4 regions of the Lysinibacillus sp. NPDC093190 genome follow, and region 4 is predicted to be linked to each of the others. Evidence: riboswitches for the same ligand, from Rfam matches in the RefSeq annotation. Region 4 holds a riboswitch; each other region holds the start of a gene.
What was found. A riboswitch is a leader RNA that binds a small molecule or an ion and turns the genes downstream of it on or off. The one in region 4 is predicted to bind cobalamin.
Positions count from the first base shown of each region.

Region 1 (4,300 bases), on a different contig from region 4:
GCAATATACTTATGGGACATTTTTTTATTTGTTGGATTTAAGATAGAGGTTAATACCCCGACACTCCTGCAGAAAAACTAGTTAGTCAACTGAATCGACAGAAAGAACAGGAGAGCGCCCAGTCGGAACGGAAATCAACCACATGTTATGATGATGACCCTTTATTTAATCGGAATTATTTTTAACACCTTTTGAAGGCGGTGTGCAAAAATACCCGCAAATACAGCTAAAATAATATCCTTTGGTAAAGGAGGCATCATCCAAAGCCATGCTATCTTATAAGTGAAAGCATCAGGAGCACTAGCCCATAGCTTGTAGGCAAAGTACATCCAATTTGTGCCTAGTAAATAATTAATAGCTGTTGCAACTAATGCTGCAACTACATAGCTTTTCTTCGTTCCACTGCGTTCTACAATAAGCCCAGCGACAAATGCAGCTATAATAAATGAGACAATAAAACCAAATGTAGGACTTATAATTTGTCCAAAGCCTCCATTGAATCGTGAAAATACAGGTGCACCTGCTAAACCAATACACATATAAACAGTACAAGCGAGTGCCCCTTTTCTACTACCAAGAATAAGCCCTGCTAAAATAGCAAAAAATGTTTGTAATGTGATAGGTACTCCACCAACCATCATGAAAGGTACAATGGACGTAATATTAGCCCCTATCATCATCAATGTTGAAAATAGTCCAATGTATGCAAGATCGACTGTTCTTAATTTGTGATGCGTGTGTTCCGCAACTGTTGTCATTATTTCACCCCTAAAAAGTAATGTTGATAATATTAGTGTAAAAAAATAATGATTTTGTGTCAACTTAATTATCATCAAAGGTTAACGTAAAAGTATTTTCCTACTTAACTTGATAAATAATGGTTAGTTATAGACTAACTATTAAAATATATGATAGAATCGTCATAATTTTAAATATTCGATGCTAATGGTGTGACATCTTGTACAATGTGTCACTTAAAAGGGAAGTTGGTGCAAATCCGACGCTGTCCCGCAACTGTAAAGAGGAGTTCTATGATGATTTAGCCACTGTTCTAGAATGGGAAGGCAATCATAGTAACGTTGATTCGAAGCCAGGAGACCTGCCAATTAGTAATTCCTGTAATGCCCACGAGGATGAAAGCAATTACGGACAATAGTAGAAGGAAATCATTCTGGTGTTGTTTAATCAAGGGTATTTCTATGCGCATTTGCATAGAATACCCTTTTTGTTTCATTTATTTAGTGATTAGGAGTTTATAAACAGATGAATAAAAAATTTATACTACTATCAATGACTCTTTTTCTAGTACTTATCATTTCAATGACAATTGCGATTATGGTTGGATCGGTTTCTGTTACGCCACTTTATGTATGGAAGGTCATCCTTTCTAAAATCCCAATTATACAAAATTCAATCGAAGAAGATTGGAGTCGCTCACAGGAAATTATCATTTGGCAAATCCGAGCTCCGCGTGTATTACTCGCTGCTATTGTAGGAGCAGGTTTGGCAATTGCTGGAGCAGCTATTCAAGCACTTGTTCGTAATTCAATTGCAGAGCCATATATTTTAGGGATTTCCTCTGGAGCGACGGTTGGTGCTACAGCCGTCATCATTTTAGGTGCTTTTTCATTTCTAGGCGTTTATGCTCTTTCTGTATCTGCATTTTTAGGTTCTCTCACGGCAATGGGGTTAGTTTTTTTCTTATCACGTGTTGGAGGTAGGATTTCCGTCTTTCGGCTTTTACTTTCAGGGATGGCGGTGTCTTTTATTTTATCTGCTATTTCAAACTTTATATTAATGATGTCGAAGCAAGAAGGTGGAATGAAGGCGGTCATGTTTTGGATGCTAGGAAGCCTAGCTGGTGCTAAGTGGAGTAATCTTTTAATTCCTACAATTATTTTTATTGTAGTATTTGCCTTGTTATGGCTCCACTATCGAAGCTTAAATTTATTACTCCTTGGGGAAGAAGCAGCAGTCACATTAGGGGTTAACTTACAACAATTCCGTATACAGCTTATTTTATTAGTTTCATTATTAACGGGTGTGATTGTTGCTGTAAGTGGCTCAATCGGATTTGTCGGCTTAATCATTCCACATATTGTACGGCTAATTGTAGGTTCAAACCATAAATATGTCATACCGATTAGCGCATTATTAGGAGGGATTTTCTTAGTTTGGGCAGATGCACTTGCTCGAATTTTAATTGCCCCTGAGGAAATGCCAATTGGAATTATCACAGCTTTTTGCGGAGGTCCATTTTTCATTTGGCTGCTACGTAGTAACAATTATTCATTCGGTGAAGGAGATTAAAGCATATGACAATAGAAGCGAAACAAGTATCATTCTCCATTTCTGATGAACGTATATTACATGAAGTAAGTATTCGAATAAAGGACAAGCAATTTGTTGGTCTAATCGGTCCTAATGGTAGTGGGAAGTCAACGCTATTAAAGAATATGTATCGTTTATTAAAACCAGAAAGTGGAACAGTATTATTAAATGAACAGGATATTTTAAAGCAACCGAGTAAAAGCATTGCTCGAAATTTAGCAGTTGTGAGTCAAGAAACACCAGTCTTATTCGATTTTACAGTACATGATTTAGTGAGTATGGGGAGAACACCCCATAAAAAACTATTGGAGCTTGATCAAGAACGAGATTTTCAAATTGTAAAAGATGCACTGAACCAAACAGGTATCGCTCATTTAGAGAAACGTAGTTTTAGCTCTCTTTCGGGTGGAGAAAAAAAGCGTGTGATGGTTGCTCGTGCCCTCGCTCAGCAAGCGCAGGTGTTGATTTTAGATGAGCCAACAAATCATCTAGATATTCAGCATCAATTACAGCTTATGGATTTAATCCAAACCTTACATTTAACAGTTGTTGCTGCATTACATGATTTAAACATTGCAGCTATGTATTGCGATCAAATTTATGTTTTACAGCAAGGTCGAATTGTTTGTTTTGGAACACCAGAAGAAGTACTTACACCGGCATTATTACAAGATGTATTTGGTGTTTATGCCGATATTCAAACACATCCACTTACAGGTAAACCATATTTAATGTATATCCCAGAGCAATTCGCGAAGCAAGCTTTAGAAACTACATGATTGATATATATTGAAATAAATTTTTTAAATAAATGCATCTAGAGAATTATAGTGATATGCCAGAAGATACACGCTAAGCGAAGTGGTTGATTGGAGTGGAGACTGGGCGACTCCTTGGGGATCAGCAATAGAGGAACGAAGGCTAAAACCATCACATCCTGTTTAATGCCTTCGTGACCAACATCGGTGCTGCTGTCGCTTCGCTTTCGCGCAAAAAACATCTGTTGGCCCGAGAACCTGCAGCGTAGCGGATGTTTTCTGTGCGAAAGCGTAGTGCTAACGTAGCGGCAGCAACAAAAGCGGCTCATCGGACGCCCCCGGGAAGCTTTGCTCTGTGCGAAAACGAAGCGGCAGCGACAAATGTTTTATCTGCGCGAAAGCGAAGCGACAAAGTGCCCAGTCGAAACGGAAATCAACCCCTCGTTTTGCCGAAGAGCTGTACTTTATTTAATAGACACCTATAGTTATAAAATAAAGTTTCAACGAAAAAGTAAAATCAAACCAAATCAAACCAAACCAAACCAAACCAAACCAAACCAAATCAAATCAAATCAAATCAAGATACTGCTTTTAAGCCTGCCACACCAATAATAATGGCGATGATACTAATAATTCGAGTCAGGTTTTTAGATTCACCGAAGAATATAATATTCACAAGAACAGCACCAACTGTACCAATACCAACCCAAACTACATAGGCAATGCTTAGCTGTAAATAGTTAAAGGATGCGTATAAAAGCACAAAGGACATTCCGAAGCCGCCTATATATATTAATAAATTACGTATATTTTTTTCCTGACTATAAAAGCGTAAACCTACAACACCGATAATTTCTGAAATTGCAGCTAATAAAACAAGTAACCAACCCATTATGCACTAGCTCCTTTCTTTTCATCATGATCTCTTGAAGGGTTATCAGCTAAATTAAGACCAATAACACCCAGTACTAAAATAAACATGAAAATGCCTTTAATAGCATTAAACTCGCCTTCAAAAATAAAAATGTCCATTAATGTAGTACCAATTGTACCTACCCCAGCAAAAGTCGCATAAACGGTGCCTGTAGGTAAGTTCTCACAAGCTTTCGATAAGAAATGGAAATCGATCGCAATTAGAGACACAATAATAATCCAATGCCACCAAGCATTTGCAACATTAAAGCCAAATATCCAAAACAATTCAAACAAAC
Region 1 covers NZ_JBNNVG010000043.1:23,873-28,172, forward strand. Annotated here, with positions in the region: gene ACQKOF_RS23045 (biotin transporter BioY) at 162-758, opposite strand; cobalamin riboswitch at 930-1,122, shown strand; gene ACQKOF_RS23050 (FecCD family ABC transporter permease) at 1,264-2,310, shown strand; gene ACQKOF_RS23055 (heme ABC transporter ATP-binding protein) at 2,316-3,110, shown strand; gene ACQKOF_RS23060 (DMT family transporter) at 3,667-3,981, opposite strand; gene ACQKOF_RS23065 (DMT family transporter) at 3,981-4,300, opposite strand, start outside.
Region 1: it holds a riboswitch for cobalamin, as region 4 does, so the genes downstream of both, ACQKOF_RS23050 (FecCD family ABC transporter permease) here and ACQKOF_RS17420 ((2Fe-2S) ferredoxin domain-containing protein) in region 4, are expected to answer to the same signal.

Region 2 (4,300 bases), on a different contig from region 4:
CTTTGCCGCCTACACTAATGGTAAGGGCGTACTTTCTCTACAATTTGATGGTTATGATATGTGTCACAATACAGAAGACATTATTGCGCAAATTGACTACGATAAAAACGCCGACCCCGAATATACATCCTCGAGTATTTTTTGTGCAAAAGGCAAAGGCTACTCCGTTCCATGGCATGAGGCAGCGGCAGCTATGCATTGTATTGACTAAATTCATAAAAACAGGACATGATTTTATATCATTGTCCTGTTTATTATGTTTCGTGGGGATTTACTATGCTATTGCGGGTAATCTTGCTTTGCACGGGTATTTGCTTTGCTTCCGCGTGTATTTACTCTACTTCGCAGGTATACCACTCCAGTTCACGGGTATTCTTCTTCACCCCGCGCGATTTTTTTTATAAAGCTTGTACTGTTTTCTGTGCTTGTTTAAAAATGCGATATGAAGGTTCCACCACAACGTGACTATGGGAATTAGAAAAATCAATTAAAACCTTGCCCGGTCGGCTTCTCAAAAGTTGCAAATTATCAATTAATTCAAGCAATAGTTCATGACCGTTACCACGTGGGTGCCAGTTTAAATGATAATCATTTAGCTCCTTCACAGCTTCTAAAAATTGCTGATACTCTCGCTCTACAAAATTAATCAGTTGTTTGTCTTTATGAGCTACCTGTGATAAATCCTCTAAATATGTTTCATAAAAGCGCATTACTATCGAGCACAATAAATCATTGACCCGAGCAGCACTTAATATTGGATTAGGATCTTGGGAAAGTCGCTCTAAATTTGGTTTTGCACGCGTCGAATCAATCCGTGTAATTAAATGATAATGCTCACCATTCACCTCATACACAATTGGATTTGTCGGCATATACATCATAAAACTATTTGTTTTTGTTTTAAGCTGATCTGTCATATCCGCCTTTGCAAAAAGGTGCCCATTAATATTTTCATTTTGAATCCAAATAATATCTTTGTTATATAAAATTTGCTCAAATAATCGTTCATTACTAATAAGATTACTAGCTATTAATTGATCAACAAGTGATTCTATAACCATTCTTGTTGTAGCTTTCTTAGTAACTTCAGTGCGTGGCTGCTTACAAATTTTCATATCTAAATATTGCGAATCCTGTGCTGTATATACATGAATATTCGTCATACTTGCATCCTCTTTTCGTACATATTTTCAAAACGGAAGTCATCAGTAAAAAAAGGATTTCCTATTAACGCGAGGAAATCCTTCATTCTATCTTTTTCGTTCATCATATAATGTCAAACAATGCCCAAATATCAAAGAATTAGCTCGATTGCCAATACCTTCTTTTATTTTGGGCGTTTGACGTACAGTGACGAACAGAGCATTCTGTTTTGTCAACATGCCACCTCCTATTCCTCGTAGGGTTATGGTGTGTACTCATAATAGGCAGGTATCCTGACTCATGATCATCGCTACTTTTCCCCTTCCCGTCGTTAAACAGTGGTATTTGAAAAGTCGCTCACATTTACAGTTGCGGGACAGTGTCGGATTTGCACCGACTTCCCTTTTAAGTAAATTGCACGCAATTTACACCTATTACTCCACGCTATTCAGTTGTCATAGGAATCTAGTATTCCTATTAGATTATTAAAATCAATTGTATAGGAGTGTATTTCCAAAGTCAAATAACACAATATATTCCAGTTTCTTATGCATTATCTTCTAGACTTTTTAACTCGGATTGTAAACATTAAACTAAAGCCCAGTTAGTTTAAGTGCATTTAATCACAATTACAAATAAATAATACACCCTTTTTCTTCTAGTTCTCTTAACCACTTTGGTATGTTTAATTGGTGGTTCCATCTAAGATCCAAACGTTCTAACCCCTCCATTTCCAGCAATGATTTTGGTAATTCCGTTAGAAGATTGCTTCTTAGATCAATTTCTAATAAATTCTTCAATTGTCCAATCTCTTCAGGTAATGTGGTCAATTGATTATGTCTCAAATTTAATCGTCTTAACCTTAAACATTTATGTAAAGATTGAGGTATATCTTTTAATTGATTATCTTCTATATCTAAAACACGCAATAATGACAATTCCCCTATATTTACTGGAAGAGTTGTGATTTGATTATTTTTTAAATGTAATTCCTTCAAGTTACTTAATCTACAAATACTGTACGGCAACTCTTTCAATTGATTATTCATTACACGCAGTTCTATAATATTGGTCAAATGTCCAAGTTCATCTGGTAATTTTAATAATTGATTATCACTTAGATTTAAATATTTCACTTTGACCAGCTTAGAGATCTCAGGTGGAATGGACTTTAATTTATTATTATGAAGGTATAAATAATCCTCCAGATTATGAAGGGATCCAATTTCAGGAGGAATAACGTCAATTTCATTATGCCCTGCATCCAACATTCTAAGATCTGTTAAATTGCCTATCTCCGCAGGCATTTTTTTAATCTTATTAACAGATATATTCAAAATTTTTAATCTGCTCATTTTATAAATTTCGGAAGGTATCGTTGTTAACCTATTATCAAAAAGGTTTAAATTTGTTATTTCTTTTATGGGTACATCTAAATTAGGTAAAGAGTCTAATTTCATATGAGGAAAATTTAGTTTCATTTGTCTGCTCCTTTTTCGAAAATACAATGTATGTATATTCCTCCAACTTGAATTTTTTGCACATTGTTTGAATAACTCTACTTAAACTACTTGAACTTCTTCTATAACATACCTGTTTATTCAACTAACCTGTTCCGTTAGTTGAATAGTAACAATATTTCGGAAAAACATCTATTATTTTTCAAGAAGAAAAAAGTTGTGCGCAAGGTCGGAACACCAGAAAGTTCCACTCAGAATCGTAGGCTTCGGGGTCATGCACATTCAACGCAAAAAAAGAACGCCCAACAAACGAATTGAATCGTTGTTGATCGAGTTTATTAAAATACTATGTGCATTTACAGTTGCGGGGCAGTGTCGGATTTGCGCCGGCTTCCCATTTAAGTAAATTACACCGAATTACGCCTATTATTCTATGCTATTTAGTTGTTAAATTAGCCATTTAAAGATGTAAGAAATAGTAGAGTAAATATTCCTTACTGACTATCAAACTAAATTGTAATGTGTAGTTTACCTACTGTTAAGAAATTGGAAAGGAAGACAAATAAAAAAGACTACCCAGTGAAGGACAGTCTAAATGTACTTTATTTACATGCAGGTGGTTGAGGATTATGACCTTTCATCGCTTTCTCATAATCCTCCTTAGTTATATGAATGATTTCTAATAGCTTGGTATCAAACCCACCATACACGAGAATAACCGGGTCACCATCTTTGATGTTTGATAAAGATAAATCACCACCATTTACATTTTTAGCATCTGGCGATCAAACATTGTTAAAACTTGCAGACCTTTGTTCACCAGTAATCCAATCTAGATTTATGTTTTTAAATGCATAAATTTTTATATCTTTAGGTAGCCAACTAGAATTTAGATTCATTTCATGGTCTGTTCTTTCTTGGTCAAATGTTGTAACGTAGAATACTAGGTTACCTTGTTTTACAGTATCCCAGTTAAAATACGCTTGGATTTCTGGCAAGTGCGAAAACATTGGATAACCTAAATCACTTTTATTAAAGAATGTTGCCGCATCTGCTGTATTCTCTTCTTCTTGCATTCCCGTAATATATCCGCCTGTAGTTGCTATTGAAAGTGCTAAAACGCTTGCTAGTACTTTACCTTTGATGTTCATTAAAATCATCCTTTTATTTGCGTTATTGTCTTACAAGTAATAACTTAATATAATTAGTCAAATCTTTTTACTATTAAATAAATTTCACCATATTTTAATTGGTGTTTAGTGTCGGATTTGCACAGAAGATCTTAATACAACTTCGGAGCTTTTCGTAGTTTAGTTGCTTGCTCAAATGAAAATGCAAGTTTTATTAGAACATCTTCACTAAATGCAGTTCCTGCGAATGTTATGCCAAACGGTCTCCCATTTTTCATATACCCTGCTGGGACGGCAATAGACGGATATCCAGCTTTCGCACTAATTGTCGAACCTATATAGGATGGAAAGATAATCGCATCTAATTCATATTTTTTTAATGTATAATCGATCCCTTGTTCTTGTGAAAAATACAAATCCTCTAGTTTTGCGTTTAAATATTCAGAATCTCTTAACGTGTTCGGTAAATTCTCTCTCGACTCCAATTTATCCTGCCCATATTTCAACGACTTTTCTTTTGATCGAATATTAAATTGAATTAACTCAGAGATAGAATGGACAGGCATG
Region 2 covers NZ_JBNNVG010000016.1:77,383-81,682, reverse strand. Annotated here, with positions in the region: gene ACQKOF_RS14030 (GTP-binding protein) at 1-211, shown strand, start outside; gene ACQKOF_RS14025 (hypothetical protein) at 399-1,163, opposite strand; gene ACQKOF_RS14020 (hypothetical protein) at 1,251-1,379, opposite strand; cobalamin riboswitch at 1,410-1,593, opposite strand; gene ACQKOF_RS14015 (leucine-rich repeat domain-containing protein) at 1,773-2,624, opposite strand; cobalamin riboswitch at 2,849-3,045, opposite strand; gene ACQKOF_RS14010 (hypothetical protein) at 3,389-3,754, opposite strand; gene ACQKOF_RS14005 (amidase family protein) at 3,886-4,300, opposite strand, start outside.
Region 2: it holds a riboswitch for cobalamin, as region 4 does, so the genes downstream of both, ACQKOF_RS14015 (leucine-rich repeat domain-containing protein) here and ACQKOF_RS17420 ((2Fe-2S) ferredoxin domain-containing protein) in region 4, are expected to answer to the same signal.

Region 3 (4,300 bases), on a different contig from region 4:
AGCAGTACCTTCTGGTGAGGTTGAATTTGATGGAGCGCTAGCTTATGTCGTAGGTGATCCGAATAAAGGAATTTATTATATGCTGGAGGCACTTAATTTATCAAGAATTTGCAATGCGGTTGCTTCTATCGGTATTATGCGCCGCGGATATTTAGAGGCGAAACATTATGTGACAAATCGTCATGCGTTTGGTAAGCCTTTAACGCAATACCCTATGATTCAGGATACACTAGGGAAATTAGCTGCCAAGCTTCATGTAGAAGTTGCCACAGTTTTTGATCTTATTCAGCTGTACGATAAAGTAACTAGTGGACAGGGGAATGAAGAGGAAATTATTTTAAATCGCTTGTATATTGCTATTATGAAAAAAGAAACGGCAGAGCAAGCTGTGCATTATGCTAGTGAAGCCATTGAATTACATGGCGGAAACGGCTATATTGAAGATTTTGTTACACCACGGCTATTAAGAGATGCACAGGTGCTTACTGTATGGGAGGGAACTGCTAATATTTTAGCTTTAGAGCTCATTCGTTTAGTTGATAAGTTTCATGCGCATGAATTGTTTGTTCGTGTCATGGAGGAGCGCCTAGAAAAATTAGCTGACAGTCCATTAGTCGAAATTGTAGCGGAGCAATTAGCAAAACTAGATTCAACTTTGCAAACATTTAGCCGTTTAGATGATGCAACGAAAACGTTTGAGGCAAAAAAGGTTGCAGAGAAAATGGCACATATATATGAAAGTGTTGTAGCAGTCGAATGGGCACAAAGATTCGGCGGCAAATATGAGAAGCTAGCAGATATTTATTTAGAGCACACATGGGCGTTACGAGAAATGGGTGCACCGATGAAAACGGTACAGTATTTTTCATATATAGTCTAACTTCTTTCAGTATGCCGGACATAATTGATTTGTTTAGGAGTCGTCTCGAATGGAGGCGACTTCTTTCATTTTCATGTATAATACAATCAACTGAATATTATAAAGGTTCTTTACTTAAGTAAAGTGAAAAGGGAAATCGGTGTAATTCCGATGCGGTCCCGCCACTGTATGTGTGAGTTTTTTCAATCTACGCCACTGAAATTTTCGGGAAGGCTTGAAAAAGCGTATGGAGCACGAGCCAGGAGACCTGCCTTTATAGAAAACACGTTGTAGCCTACGAGGATAGGATGGTGGATTTTGTATATGTTTTTTGTGCAAATTTGACCCCCTCATTGTTTTATGATGAGGGGTATTTGTTTTGGAAGATGAATGTCGATAAATTTGAAACAGTGGGCGATAAATCCACAAAGTTGGGCGATAAACTCACAATGTTAGGCGATAAAAAACTAAAATGTATCGATAAATCAGAAAAACAAAGCGATAAAAACTATATGCACTAATAGACTAAGGGGGATTCACATGAAGAAAATTTGGAAAATAGGATTATCAGCATTTTTAGCTATTGGCTTGCTTGCTGCATGTAATACAAAAGAGGCAACAAATGAAAAGCCATCATCTTCTGAGCAACAAGAGACTGCAAAAGTAGATCAAGCAACATTCCCAATGACGATAAAGGATGCTACTGGCAAGGATATTACGCTAGAAGCACCTCCTAAAAAAATTGTCTCTCTCATTCCAAGTAACACAGAAATTTTATTTAGCCTTGGCTTAAATGATGAAATAGTTGGTGTAACAGATAATGACGATTATCCACCAGAGGCTAGTAAAAAAGAAAAGGTTGGCGGTATGGATTATAATATTGAACGAATTATTGCTTTATCGCCAGATATCGTTCTTGCGCATGCATCGGGTATGAGTTATTCAAAAGGAGCAATTGAACAGCTTGAGGCTGCAGGTGTGAAAGTATTTGTTGTAGCGGATGCAAAAAACTTTAATGAAACTTACACAACGATTGAACAGCTTGGTCGTGCAACAGGAAAACTAGAAGAGGCTAAAAAAATAGTCGCAAACATGAAGACAAAAGTTGAAGAAGTTGAAACAAAACTTGAGGGTGCTGAGCCAAAGAAAGTCTTAGTGGAATCGTCTGATGAGCCACAGATTTATACAGCTGGTAAAGGTACATTTATGAATGAGATGCTAGAAATGATTCATGCCGAAAATGTGGCAGCAGATACAAATGACTGGTATCAAATTGATGCTGAACAAATTATCGCGAAAAATCCAGATGTCATTGTTGTGGCATATAATTATGTACCTGATATTTTAACGAAAATTCCACAACGTCCAGGCTTTGAGACAATTACTGCTGTGAAAAATAAAGCTATAGTACAAGTGGATGAAAATACGACAAGTCGTCAAGGTCCTCGTTTAGCAGATGGTCTGGAGGAATTAGCAAAGGCCGTCTACCCAGAGGCGTTTAAATGAGTAAAACAATTGTAGCCTATGGTTCAGCTATTACGCTTTTAATCATTAGCATCTGGTGTGGAGTAGCGATAGGCTCAGTTCATATTCCACTAGAAGTAGTGTGGAATAAGGCGGCTGATGAAACAGCTGCCAATATTTTGTGGAAAATTCGTTTACCTCGAGTCCTACTGGCAGGGCTTGTAGGGGCATCACTTGCTATAGCAGGGGCAGCTTTTCAAGGCTTATTAAAAAATCCTTTGGCTGACCCTTATACGTTAGGTGTTTCCTCTGGTGCATCAGTTGGCGCAGTTATGACGATTTTCTTTAGTATATCAATACCTGTAGTCGGCCATTATACATTGCCAATCTTTAGTATGATTGGTGCCATATTAACGATGGTAGCTGTTATGGGTTTTGCTAGAATAGTAGACCGTTCACTAAAAATGGAAACTCTTATTTTAACAGGGGTAATATTTAGTTCATTTCTAGGTTCCCTGATTTCATTAATGATTGCATTGTCTGGTGAGGAGCTACGCCAAGTTATCGGATGGCTGCTCGGTTCAGTATCGATGCGTGGTTGGCCATACGTTCAGATGATTATCCCGTTTGTAATAATTGGCTCAATTATGCTTTGGACACAAAGACGCGAGTTAAATGTTCTGTTATATGGAGAAGAACGCGCGAAGCACTTAGGTGTCAATGTTAAGCGTAGTAAATATATTATTTTAGTGGGTGGATCAATGTTGACAGGAGCTGCGGTAGCGGTTTCTGGAACGATTGGCTTTGTCGGTTTAGTTGTTCCTCATATGACGAGAATGGTTTGGGGTTCCGATCATCGTCATTTATTGCCATTATCATTTTTAAATGGAGCAACTTTGCTGATTATTTGTGATTTAATAGCACGAACAATTATTATACCAAGAGAGCTACCGATCGGTGTCATTACTGCATTTATTGGGGCGCCCGTTTTTTCCTATATTTTTTATAAGCAACGTAGAGGCAAGGGGGTACGGGCATGATTGTTGTTGAACATCTTTCTGGTGGCTATGAAGATGTACCGATCGTCCATGATATTAGTTTTTCCGTTGAAAAAGGAAAAATACTAGGGATTTTAGGGCCGAATGGTAGCGGGAAATCCACTCTGTTAAAAGTAATAAGTGGCATACTACCAGCAACTGCAGGCACTATATTAGTAGATGGTAAAAATATTAGCTCTTACAATGCTCGTGCATTAGCAAAAAAAATGGCGGTGCTACCACAATTACATGCTAATGCCTTTTCAAACAGTGTACGGGAGGCAGTATCACTTGGACGTTATCCACATCAAACGGGCTTCTTTTCAAGCTGGACTGATCGTGATGAACAAGCAGTGCAACAGGCGATGCTGCAAACAGGTGTGAAACGCTATGAACAGACACCGATGGAATTTTTGTCGGGCGGTGAACAACAGAGAGTTTTTGTAGCTCAAGCTCTTGCACAAACAGCGGAAATATTGCTGCTAGACGAGCCAACGAACCATCTTGATATTGCACATCAACGTCAAATTTTAGATATGGTGCGAAAGGAAGCAATTGAACGTGGTTTAACCGTTATTATGGTGCTGCATGATATGAATTTAGCTTCTCTCTATTGTGATGAATTATTACTAATGGAGGAAGGACGGATGCGGGCATTGGGGGCGCCACATGAAGTATTAATCGCTTCGCAAATCGAAGACGTCTATCATGCCCGAGTTGCAACTTATGCACATCCAGAAATCCCAAAGCCTCAAATTACCATGATGCCAGCCTCAGTTGAACATCAGCAACGTGCTGTCATTAAAAAAGAAAATTTCACTATTACGGATCGTTACATTCAGCTTCAATCAGAGTTTCCTTTAAAAATAGTGTCCTCAGCTGTCCATAATCCGGGTATCGGTTGGTATGATTGTCTGCTAAATCGCTCTGTACCAATAGA
Region 3 covers NZ_JBNNVG010000007.1:84,917-89,216, reverse strand. Annotated here, with positions in the region: gene ACQKOF_RS07975 (acyl-CoA dehydrogenase family protein) at 1-880, shown strand, start outside; cobalamin riboswitch at 967-1,149, shown strand; gene ACQKOF_RS07970 (hypothetical protein) at 1,168-1,380, shown strand; gene ACQKOF_RS07965 (ABC transporter substrate-binding protein) at 1,400-2,365, shown strand; gene ACQKOF_RS07960 (FecCD family ABC transporter permease) at 2,362-3,363, shown strand; gene ACQKOF_RS07955 (adenosylcobinamide amidohydrolase) at 3,360-4,300, shown strand, end outside.
Region 3: it holds a riboswitch for cobalamin, as region 4 does, so the genes downstream of both, ACQKOF_RS07970 (hypothetical protein) here and ACQKOF_RS17420 ((2Fe-2S) ferredoxin domain-containing protein) in region 4, are expected to answer to the same signal.

Region 4 (4,300 bases):
TTTGAGCGACAGCCCACGCAATTTTCTCTTCAATTTTTTCAGTTGTCCAGCCAAGATTCAAAGGTCCAAATGCAATATCTTGCTTAACTGTGCCAGAAAAAAGCTGGTTGTCTGCATCCTGAAAAACAATGCCAACCTGTTGACGCAATTCTTTTAATGTTTTTCTACTATAGTTCAGTTCTTTACCACAAAAGGATATACTTCCAGCAGTAGGCTTCAAAATACCATTTAAATGCTGGAATAACGTTGATTTTCCAGCTCCATTATGACCAAGTAAAGCGATTTTTTTCCCCTTTGGAATCTGAAGTGAAATATCTGTTAAGGCATGAGTTCCATCTGCATAAGCGTAGGATAAATGTGTTAAATCAAAGTACAAATCTGTCATCAGAAAAAACCTCCATAAATGATGAGGAGTATAAAAATAGCAGCAATACCTACCCAATTTTTCGTGTTATAGATAACATCATCTTGCCAATAGACAGTTTCGCCACCACGCGCTTCCATCGCATTGTTTAGCTCACGACTGCGTTGGAACATCTCGACAAATAAAGCAGCAATCAGCATTGATACTGAACGAAGCCACTGCATAGGGGAGCTGTATCCTAGACGAGCCTGCTGGGCAAGATGGATTTTCTGCATACTGTTTAAAAAGATAAAAATAAAACGATACGTTAGTTCTACTAGCTCTACAAATAGAGTTGGAAGTCGCCATTGTCGTAGCACGTAACAAATAGATTGGACTGATGTTGTGAGAATTAAAAAATACAAACAGCTAATGCTGCCAAGGACGATGAAAAAAAGCTGTTGCGCTGTCATGAGGCTCGCACTGCCGATAAAAATCGTCCAACTATTAAGTGAAAATGACCAAATGTGCGTTGGTAGTGTGCTAGTTGTTGGTGCTATAGAAATTAAAATTGACACTAAACTTGATAGTAAAAAAAATCCAGGTAGCAATAGTAATTTTGCATAATATTTTGTAGGAATTTTTGCGCCTAAAATGATAAAAACACTCATCACAATAAATGTAATGAGTGAAATTCGTTCATCTCTCATGATAAGCGACAATATAAGTAGTCCAAGGGATAACGTCATTTTTTCTAGCGGATGAACAGACGCTAATTTATTCAAATAAGCATACTTATCAATGAGTAACATCGTTTAACCCTCTTTATGTTTGCCGCGCATTAAGCCGATGAAATAGCCAATAAATCCAGCGCCAATAGCAGCTTGTAGTGCGAATAATAAGCTTTCAATTTCACCGCTTGGTGGCTCCCATAAGCTTTCAAACCATGGCTCGTAGTTTGCATCTATTTCACTAATTGCTGCTTCCGCTTCGCCGTCAGCCCCCTCGAATTCTGCACCTTTTTGAATAAATAGGGGAACGATCGCTAGTAACACAACAACTGCTAAGAGCAGTAAGTTTTTTTTCATTTTAGTGTGCCTCCTTTGTTGAGAACACACGTAGAGCTTTTAATTCACTCACATTGTATTTTTTCAGGAAATTCATAACGATCACTGTTAAAATTCCTTCACTAACAGCAAGAGGAATTTGTGTTAACGCAAAAATACCAGCAAATTTTGTGAATGAAGCCATAAAGCCTCCGACCTCAGAAGGGAAGGCAAGAGCTAATTGTACAGAAGTGACAACATATGTACCTAAGTCACCAAGCATTGCTGCTAAAAAGACTGCAAGGGAAAAGGATAACCCTATTTTTTGTGAGCCTTTAAATACATAGTAAGCGATAATAGGGCCCATAATTGCCATGGAAAAGGTGTTTGCACCTAATGTTGTAAGCCCACCATGTGCTAAAAGTAAAGCTTGGAATAATAATACGATTGTTCCGATAACACTCATCGCTAATGGTCCAAAAAGAACTGTTCCGAGCCCAACCCCAGTTGGATGCGAGCAGCTCCCTGTTACAGAAGGGATTTTTAAGGCTGATAGCACAAAGGCAAAGGCACCCGATAGACCTAATATCATTTTTGTTTCAGGATTTTCATCAATGGTTTTACGAATAGAACGTAATCCTAAAATAATAAATGGAATCGAAATGACCCACCAAAAAATCGCCCATTCGATTGGTAAAAAACCCTCCATAATATGCATCGCAAATGCACGATTTGGCACGAATAAAAATGCCAATAAGAAATAACTAAGCTTCCAAGCTGAGAATTTCAAAAATCTCTCCTCCTCACATTAATATTTTTCGAATTAGTATGCGAAAATAAAAAAACACTTCTCCAACTTTGGAAAAGTGCATAGCTAAAAAAGTAAATAAAATTCTAATCTGCTAAGCCGCACACCCATCCTCGTAGGTTGAAACGATCACATATTTTTCGGCAGGTCTCCTGGCTTTAGTTCAACGTTTTATAGGCCTTCCCATCCTTTGGACAGTGACATTATCTATAAAACTCTCTAGTACAGTGGCGGGACCGCGCCGGACTTGAACCGGCTTCCCTTTTAAGCGAAATGATGAACAATTCGCACCGAAAAAAGATGAAGTTGTGAGATTTCACGACAAAGTGTAACATGATTTTCCATATATATGCTATACTTTTTGTGAAAAAATTTTCAATTGAGGATCTATGTCGAAAATTCGGATAAATTGAAAACGAATGTGATATTTTTCTATAAAAAATTAATAAAAATGTCACAAATTAAAAAAGAAATATTGAATTTTTTAAATAATAAGATATGATAGAAACAGTTTTCTATTACATGAAAGATCATAAATTCATATAAAACATCCATAAGTGCTTGAATATTTTCAAGATAATAGGGAAATCGGTGAAAATCCGATACAGCCCCCGCTACTGTAATAGCTGATGAAATCGCGGATGCCACTAGTGAAAACTTAGGAAGGCGCGAAAGTAAAAAGAAGCTTAAGTCAGGAAACCTGCTTATGTGATGATGCATGCAAACTTTTCGGAGGGAGAAGTTGAAGCGAGAGCGAGTACCTGTATATATTCGTTTTTCTTTGGCTTCTACTACCTTTACTCTTCGTCTAGAGTAAAGGTTTTTCTTTGTCCTAAAAGCAAATGAGGGGAGAACAACTATGACAACTTGGAATTTAGAGGGGATGAAAACACATCTTTTTATTTGCAATGGTAGTAGCTGTATGAAAAAAGATGCTGAAGATATTACACAGGCAATTCGTGATGAAATACAGTTGCTAGCGCTTGATCAGGAAATACATACGACAAGGACCCGCTGTAATGGTAGGTGTAAGGATGCTTGTGTTGTCATTGCTTATCCTCAGGGGAATTGGTACCGTGTGCCGACAACGGAGCATGGGAAGGCACTCGTACAAGATTTAAATCATGAAGCGTTACATAATGAGCATGTTTTTACATTGCGTGAAGGTTCGTTGCAGCGTACAGCACAAACAACAGCCATTAAAGGCATTGAAAAGGTGAAAGAGGGGTAGCGAAATGGCGCAAAAAGGTAAGATTTTCGTAGTTGGCTTTGGCCCTGGAGACTTTAAACATATTACGACTCGTGCTGTGGAGGCACTACAACAAAGTGATATGATCATAGGCTATAAAACTTATGTTGAACTTATTCAGGATTTAGTTAGTGCAAAGTCGATTATTAGTACTGGTATGACAGAGGAAGTTTCACGTGCACAGGAAGCGGTGCGTCAAGCAGAGGCTGGAAGTATCGTATCGGTCATTTCCAGCGGTGATGCAGGGGTTTATGGAATGGCAGGATTAGTGTATGAGGTATTAATCGAGCTAGGTTGGACGGAAGCAACTGGTATCGAGGTAGAAATTGTTCCAGGTATTTCGGCTATTAATTCGTGTGCAAGTTTACTAGGTGCTCCCATTATGCATGACGCCTGTACCATTAGTTTAAGTGACCACTTAACACCTTGGAATTTAATTGCAAAACGAGTAGAAGCAGCAGCAATGGCGGATTTTGTTATCGCTCTTTATAACCCAAAAAGTGGACGTCGTACGAGACAAATCGTTGAGGCACAACGGATTTTATTAGAATATCGTTCCCCAGATACGCCAGTTGGACTTGTGAAGAGCGCGTATCGTGACCGTCAGGAAATTACGATGACTACTTTAGCAGAAATGCTTGAACATGATATCGGCATGTTAACAACAGTTATTATCGGGAATTCAACAACATTCTTCTACGACAATAAAATGATTACGCCACGTGGTTATCAGCGTAAATATACACTTGGTGAGGAAAAACAGCCGTTACGACCATATCAACGACTTAAGGAAGAAAATGAACCATGGGCGATGAATCAAGAAACAGGAGCAGCGCGTAATGATTTTGCGACCG
Region 4 covers NZ_JBNNVG010000023.1:48,716-53,015, reverse strand. Annotated here, with positions in the region: gene ACQKOF_RS17440 (energy-coupling factor ABC transporter ATP-binding protein) at 1-385, opposite strand, end outside; gene cbiQ (cobalt ECF transporter T component CbiQ) at 385-1,155, opposite strand; gene ACQKOF_RS17430 (energy-coupling factor ABC transporter substrate-binding protein) at 1,159-1,431, opposite strand; gene ACQKOF_RS17425 (energy-coupling factor ABC transporter permease) at 1,433-2,179, opposite strand; cobalamin riboswitch at 2,323-2,507, opposite strand; cobalamin riboswitch at 2,736-2,920, shown strand; gene ACQKOF_RS17420 ((2Fe-2S) ferredoxin domain-containing protein) at 3,057-3,428, shown strand; gene cobJ (precorrin-3B C(17)-methyltransferase) at 3,433-4,300, shown strand, end outside.